2 linked regions of the Desulfovibrio desulfuricans genome follow. The protein of the gene in region 2 interacts with the protein of the main gene of each other region in a pairwise test. Links are inferred from orthologs where the notes say so. Each region holds a gene or a part of one and is shown on either strand. Other genes may lie near its edges.

What was found.
Region 1: the proteins of ruvA (region 2) and ruvC interact in binary tests that used the Escherichia coli proteins (3 or more experiments, as listed by UniProt). The link is inferred for Desulfovibrio desulfuricans from one-to-one orthologs.

What each region holds. Positions count from the first base shown.
Region 1 is NZ_JANFYZ010000018.1:17,687-20,987, forward strand. What follows is about bases 253-3,236. They hold ruvC (crossover junction endodeoxyribonuclease RuvC), read right to left. Parts: upstream 2,005-3,236; coding sequence 1,501-2,004; downstream 253-1,500. Other genes in these bases: NE637_RS14080 (winged helix-turn-helix transcriptional regulator), read right to left, coding at 295-690; NE637_RS14085 (flavodoxin family protein), read left to right, coding at 825-1,424; NE637_RS14095 (MlaE family ABC transporter permease), read right to left, coding at 2,011-2,814; NE637_RS14100 (SPOR domain-containing protein), read right to left, coding at 2,823-3,236. Also shown: NE637_RS14075 (peptidylprolyl isomerase), read left to right, coding at 1-221; more of NE637_RS14100, read right to left, coding at 3,237-3,301.
Region 2 is NZ_JANFYZ010000015.1:58,734-62,035, forward strand. The notes cover bases 268-3,252. They hold ruvA (Holliday junction branch migration protein RuvA), read left to right. Parts: upstream 268-1,446; coding sequence 1,447-2,058; downstream 2,059-3,252. Other genes in these bases: NE637_RS13550 (O-methyltransferase), read right to left, coding at 268-609; NE637_RS13555 (TetR/AcrR family transcriptional regulator), read left to right, coding at 702-1,385; ruvB (Holliday junction branch migration DNA helicase RuvB), read left to right, coding at 2,058-3,050; NE637_RS13570 (ACT domain-containing protein), read left to right, coding at 3,109-3,252. Outside these bases: more of NE637_RS13550, read right to left, coding at 1-267; more of NE637_RS13570, read left to right, coding at 3,253-3,302. UniProt on the Escherichia coli protein: The RuvA-RuvB-RuvC complex processes Holliday junction (HJ) DNA during genetic recombination and DNA repair.

The sequences.
Region 1 (3,301 bases), on a different replicon or contig from region 2:
ATTCGGCATCTTCGCAGTTCTTTATCAACACCAAGGATAACGACTTCCTCGACTTCAAGAGCCAGACGCCGCAGGGCTGGGGCTATGCCGTATTTGGCAAGGTCATCAAGGGGCAGGAAGTGGTAGACAAGATCGCCGCCGTGCAGACCGGCAAAAAGGGCTACTACGACGACGTGCCTATGGAAAGCGTGATTATCAAGAAGGCCGTTATCGTGGAATAAAGCGCAAAAAATGATCATGCGGCGGCGCTGCCGCCCGCGTGCAGACGGAGGGTTCGTTGAGCCCTCCGTTTTTTTATAGCTCGGAGCCAGCGCTCTTGGCGTCGCCGTGGTCAGGGTCTGTCTGACTGCGGCTTTTTTCATACATGTTGCCCCAGGCTTTCAGCGATTCCATGATGGGCACAAGCGAGACGCCCAGCGGCGTGAGTGAATAATCCACACGCGGCGGCACCGTGCCGTAGACCTTGCGGTGCACAAGACCGTCTTCTTCCAGTTCGCGCAACTGGCGTACCAGCATGCGCTCGCTGATTTCCGGCAGGGATCGCCGCAACTGGCTGAAACGGATAACTTCCTGCAATGAAAGAAAATAAATAACCAGTAATTTCCACTTGCCCCCAATGAGCTGCAAGGTCAGTTCAAAATGGCAACGGTAATTGCCCTGTACGGGCGGGCAAATGTCGGGAGTGTCCATACGCTTTCCTGTTTAAAGCTATACTATTTGTCAGTACCTGTTATTGACGTCATTATATGAATTTTTTGTCAGTACTTCAACTTTTGCAGATTAGGCATAGTATGGAGGCAAATCTGGCACTGAGGAGAAACATCATGAAAGTACTGGCCATAAACGGAAGCCCCAGAAAAAACGGCAATACGGCTCTTTTGCTGCATGAAGCGCTTGCGCCTCTAAGCGAGGCTGGTTGGGAAGTGGAAACTGTGCAGTTGGGCGGCAAGAAGATTCAGGGCTGCCGCGGTTGCGAAAAATGTGCGGAGCTGAAAAACGGGCGCTGCGTTTTTGACAACGACATGCTCAACGAACTGCTGCAAAAAATGTTGGCGGCGGACGCCATGATCCTGGGTACGCCCTGTTATTTCACGGACATGTCTGCGGAGCTGAAAGCGCTGGTGGATAGGGCCGGATTTGTGGCCTATGTGAACGGCGGGTTATTTCAGGGCAAGATTGGCGCGGCAGTGGTGGCTGCCGGGCGGGCCGGGGCAACCCATGCCTATGACAGCATCAACCACATGTTCCTGATGTCCAAGATGCTGGTTCCCGGTTCAACATACTGGAACATGGGCTTCGGCCATGCGGAGGGGGAAGCGGCAAAGGACGCTTTTGCGCTGGAAAATATGCGGCATCTGGGCAGGGCCATTGACTGGCTGGGCAAGGCAGTAATCCCGCATATGGCGGAATATCCCGCCGCGTAAACGGCAAGCCCAGGCGCGTGGGCGTAGAAAAATCAGGCGGGCAGGGAAAGCAGTTGAATACGGACTCTGGCGGACGCTACTTGCCCGCCATGGCCGCAAAGCGGCGCACGGTCAGGTGGCATACGGCCACTGCCAGCGCGTCGGAGGTATCCAGCGCCCAGTTGGCGTTTTTGACGTTGAGCAGGCGTTGCACCATAAAGGCCACCTGCTCCTTCTCTGCCCGGCCCGTTCCCACAAGGGATTTTTTGACAAGGGTCGGTTCATAATCGCTGATGGTGAGGCCGTGCGCCGCGCAGGCGGCCACGGCAACGCCCCTCGCCTGACCAAGCTTGAGGGCCGAAGCCGCGTTCTTGGCGGTAAAGACCTGCTCGATGGCGGCTTCTTCCGGCTTGAGGCGGGCCAAAACTCCCGAAAGTTCATGGTAGATGCGGGCGAGGCGGTCAGAAAATTCCTTTCCTGCCGAGGCCGTGCGCACAACGCCGCAGTCCACCAGTTGCAGCACGCCCGAAACCTCGCGCACCACGCCCCAGCCCGTGCGTTGGGAGCCGGGGTCGATGCCGATGACTGTTACAGACTGCATGGCCCGTTAAAGCAAGAATGAGGTAACAATGTAGTCAGCCGCAAGAATCAGCACGCAGGAAATAACCACGGCGGAGGTGGTGGCGTTGCCCACGGCCTCCGGGCCAACGCTGTCGCGCCTCTTGTTGGTGTAATAGCCCTGGCGGCAGCAGATGGTGGTCACAAGCAGGCCAAAGAGCACGGCCTTGATGAAACCGCCGTTCACATCCGTTGCCGTCACCGAGCTTGTGATGCGGTAAAAATACGCGCCCTCGTTGATGCCCAGCATGAGCACGCCCGTGAGATAGCCGCCGATGATGCCGATAACGTCAAATACCGCCGTCAGCAGCGGAAAGGCGATGAGCGATGCCAGCAGGCGCGGGCTGACCAGATAGCCCATGGAATTGATATCCATGACGTCCAGGGCGTCAATCTGGTCGGTAATGCGCATGACGCCGATTTCTGCCGTCATGGAAGACCCGGCCCGGCCCGTGAGCATGATGGCCGTGAGCACCGGCCCAAGCTCGCGGATCAGGGTGAGCGACACGGCAGAGCCGAGCATGCCCACCGAGCCGAACTTCACCAGAGTGTAGTAGCCCTGAAGCCCCAGCACCATGCCGCAGAACACGCCGATCAGCATGATAAGAAACAGCGACTTGGAGCCGATGACAAAGAGCTGCTGCATGGTGCGCGGAAAAATCTTGGGGCTGGCGAATATCTGGGCCAGACCTTCAAGCATGAACAGTGCCGTGTTGCCAAGAGCGTCTATGCCGTTCAGGCAGGGGCGGCCTATCTTGCGCAGAAAATCGCCGAAAGTTTCGGTTGCGGTCATGGTTTGCCTCACCGCCCTGATTTTTGCGGTTTGCTTGAAACAGGTTTTTGCGAAATCTGAATGGGTACGCCCAGCTTCATGTGGCGCAGGTCTTCACGCAGGTTGAAGGCATCGTCTTCCGTGCCGCGAATGCTGACCATAACCAGCACGAGCTTGCCGTTTTTCTGGGTGCGGGTGCGCAGGCCCTTGCCTTCCAGGCGGGTGCGCAGCTTGTCCGCGTCTTCGTCAGATTTGAATGCAGCCACCTGATATACATAATCAAACTGAGGGCCCGTCTTGGCGGGTGCGGGTTTTGCTGCCTGCACCCCGTTTTGGGCGTTGGCCTGAGCGCCTGTTTGCGCGCTGGCTTGAGCGCCCTGTCCCTGCGCATTCTGGTTGGCGCCGGGCTTGATGCCCCAGGCCGCCAGACTGTTGCCCGAAGGTTGCGCAAAGGGATAGGCCCCCTGCGGGGATTGCTGGCCCTGTTTGCCCTGGGGAGCCTGCGCGG
Region 2 (3,302 bases):
GTTGGCGGGATCGCGCACGTAGGCCAGGTATTCCGGGCTGTCGGCCGCGTCATCGGCGATCACTAGAGCGCCGGTGCGCAAACCAGTTTCTGCCAGTTTCAGAATATCGCAATACAGGGCCTTTGCCCCGTCGAGCAGCAGCATGTCTATATGCTGTGGCAGGTTGCTGCCCAGGGTTTGCAGGGCATCGCCAGAGCGAATTTCCACCAGATCGGCCAGTCCGGAAGTTTGCAGATTCTGCTGCGCCCGCGCCACTTTTGAGGGTTCAAACTCGCTTGTAATCATCTGGCCGCCACCGTTGTCGCGCAGGGCTGCGGCAAGAAACAGGGTGGAAATGCCGAATGAGGTGCCAAATTCCACCACTACTCGCGCATTGCTGCAGCGCGCCAGCATGTACAGAAGTTCGCCGGTTCTGCGGGAAACGGGAATGGCAAAGTTTTTCAGGCTGGCATAAAAACCGGCATATGCGGTTTTGCAGCCTTTTTGCTGTTCCAGCGCTTGGGCGCTCAGGCCTGTTGCCGCACAAATATCTTCGATCGTGGTTGTTTCCGCCTGGGTAAGCAGGGTATCAAGCAGATGGGCCAGTGGTTGCGTGCTGAGGCTGTTCATGTGTTGCTCCTTGTTATGGTTGCACGCCTGTGCGTGTATGGGTAGAATATGACGAAATATTCACATTTTACCATTCGCATTGCGCCGCATCCATGAGCAAATACCAAGAAACGAAAATTATTCAACGAAAACAACCACGTCAGGCACGGTCTGCCGATGTGGTGGCCGCGATTCTTGAGGCTGCCGCTCGCGTTTTGGCCACTGAGGGAGCGCAGCGTTTTACCACTGCACGCGTGGCCGAACGGGCCGGGGTCAGCATTGGTTCGCTGTACCAGTATTTTCCCAACAAAGCGGCCATACTTTTTCGGCTTCAGTGTGAGGAATGGCGGCAAACCACCAGCCTTTTGCAAACCATTCTGCAAGACGCGGGCATGCCGCCGCTGGATCGGCTGCGTACACTTGTGCACGCCTTTGTGACGTCGGAATGTGAAGAAGCAGCCATGCGCGCGGCCCTGCACGACTCTGCGCCCCTTTACCGACATGCGCCGGAAACAGCAGAAATCAAGGCCGAGAGCCGCCAGATTTTTTCAGATTTTGTGGCCGAGGCCTTGCCCCTCGCCACAGAAAGCCAAAGGGCATTGGTCGCGGAGTTGACCTCTGTAACTCTGGCTGCGGCGGGCAAACACTTTTCCTCGCAAGGGCGCAGCCCGCAGGAAAACGAGGCCTGTGCCACAGCCGTGGCAGACATGCTTTGCGCCTATTTCAGCGCCATTGCTCAGGGGCCGCTAGCCTGCCCGCAGGCGGGGGATGGGCCATACACGGCAAGCGCCATTTGAAACCCTTCGCCTTTCAGTCTATGCTCTGGCGGTAGCAACCTTTACTTCTCGCAAGGAATCCATGATCGCCTATCTTGAAGGCCGCCTGGCCGAAATATGGGGCAATGCCTGCCTGATCGTTACCGAAGGGGGCGTGGGGTACGAAGTGGCCCTGCCCGCCCACACGCTTGCCAGTCTGCCCGGCAGGGGGGAACCCCTGGCGCTGTACACCAGCCTTGCCGTGCGTGAAGACGCGCTGGAACTCTTTGGTTTTGCCACCTTTGAAGAGCGCCAGACCTTTGAAGTGCTGGTTTCCATCTCCAAGGTGGGCGCGCGCACTGCCCTTGGCATCCTTTCCATCTTCCGGCCCGACGACCTGCGCCGGGTTGTGTTTGAGGATGATGTGCTGGCTCTTACCCGCGTTTCGGGCATCGGCAAAAAAACCGCCGAGCATGTTTTTCTTGAGCTGAAATACAAGCTCAAGGTCGAGGACGCCCCGCAGGCGGCGGCGCTGACCACCGGGGTGCGCCCCGGCTCTGTATTCCGCGATGTGCTGGACGGCTTGGGCAATCTTGGCTACGAGCCGGACGAATGCGCGCCCCTGGTCAAAAAACTGCTGCACGAAGAGCCTGATCTGGATGTGACAGGCGCTCTGCGCGCCACCCTCAAGGCTCTTGCCAAGGGGAAGGTCTGATGACCGATCTTGCGAACCCGTGCGTTGCGGAGTGCACCACAGGCATTGACGAAAGTGTACGCCCGCACAGCCTTGACGACTTTATCGGGCAAGATGAACTGCGCGCCAATCTGCGCGTGTATCTGGGGGCTGCGCGCGAGCGCGGCAAAGCGCTGGACCACACGCTTTTTTACGGCAATCCTGGGCTTGGCAAAACCACGCTGGCGCAGATCATGGCCTCCGAGCTGGGGGTCAATCTTATCTGCACCTCCGGGCCGGTGCTTGAGCGCAGCGGGGATCTTGCCGCCATCCTCACCAATCTGAACAGGCACGACATCCTTTTTGTGGATGAAATCCACCGCATGCCCATTGCCGTGGAAGAAGTGCTGTATCCTGCCATGGAAGATTTCAAGCTCGATCTGGTCATCGGGCAGGGGCCTGCGGCGCGCACGGTCAAGATTGACCTTGAGCCCTTTACTCTTGTGGGGGCAACTACGCGCATGGGCTTGATTTCTTCGCCCCTGCGTGACCGGTTCGGCATTGTGGCGCGGCTGGAATATTACAGCCCGGACGACCTTGCCCGCGTGGTGCAGCGCACGGCGCGCATCCTGGGCGTGGAGGTCTCCACTGACGGGGCGGCGGAAATTGGCCGCCGTTCACGCGGCACGCCCCGCATTGCCAACCGCCTGTTGCGCCGGGTACGCGACTTTGCCCTGGTGCACGGTGACGGCCTGGTGACTGGCGAGCAGGCTTCGGCGGCGCTCAAGCGCATGGACGTGGACGAGCTGGGGCTGGATCAGATGGACCGCAAACTGCTGGAGGTGCTCATCAAGCACTATGACGGCGGCCCGGTGGGCATCAAAACTCTGGCAGTGGCCTGCTCGGAAGAAGTGCGAACTATTGAAGATATTTACGAGCCATATCTTATCCAGTGCGGCTTTTTAAAGCGCACCCCGCGTGGGCGCATGGCAACAGCTTTGGCTTACAGGCACTTGAAAATGCTGCTTTCTTAGGTGTATGATCTGCCCGGCCAGTTTTTTACACCGTACTGAATGAAAAGGCGGAGAAAGCATGCGGTTGCAAGTAATTGAAGGAAAATTCAGCGTCTGCAAGGTGGAAAACCTGCGCGCCGTCAATTTTCATGTGCCGTGGCTGTTTGTGGGCAAAACTGATGCGGAAATTTCGGTGGTCTGCCTGACTGCGGATGTTCCCCACGCCACCCTGGCAAGGGAGGACGGCTGGCGCGCACTGCGCGTAGCGGGGCA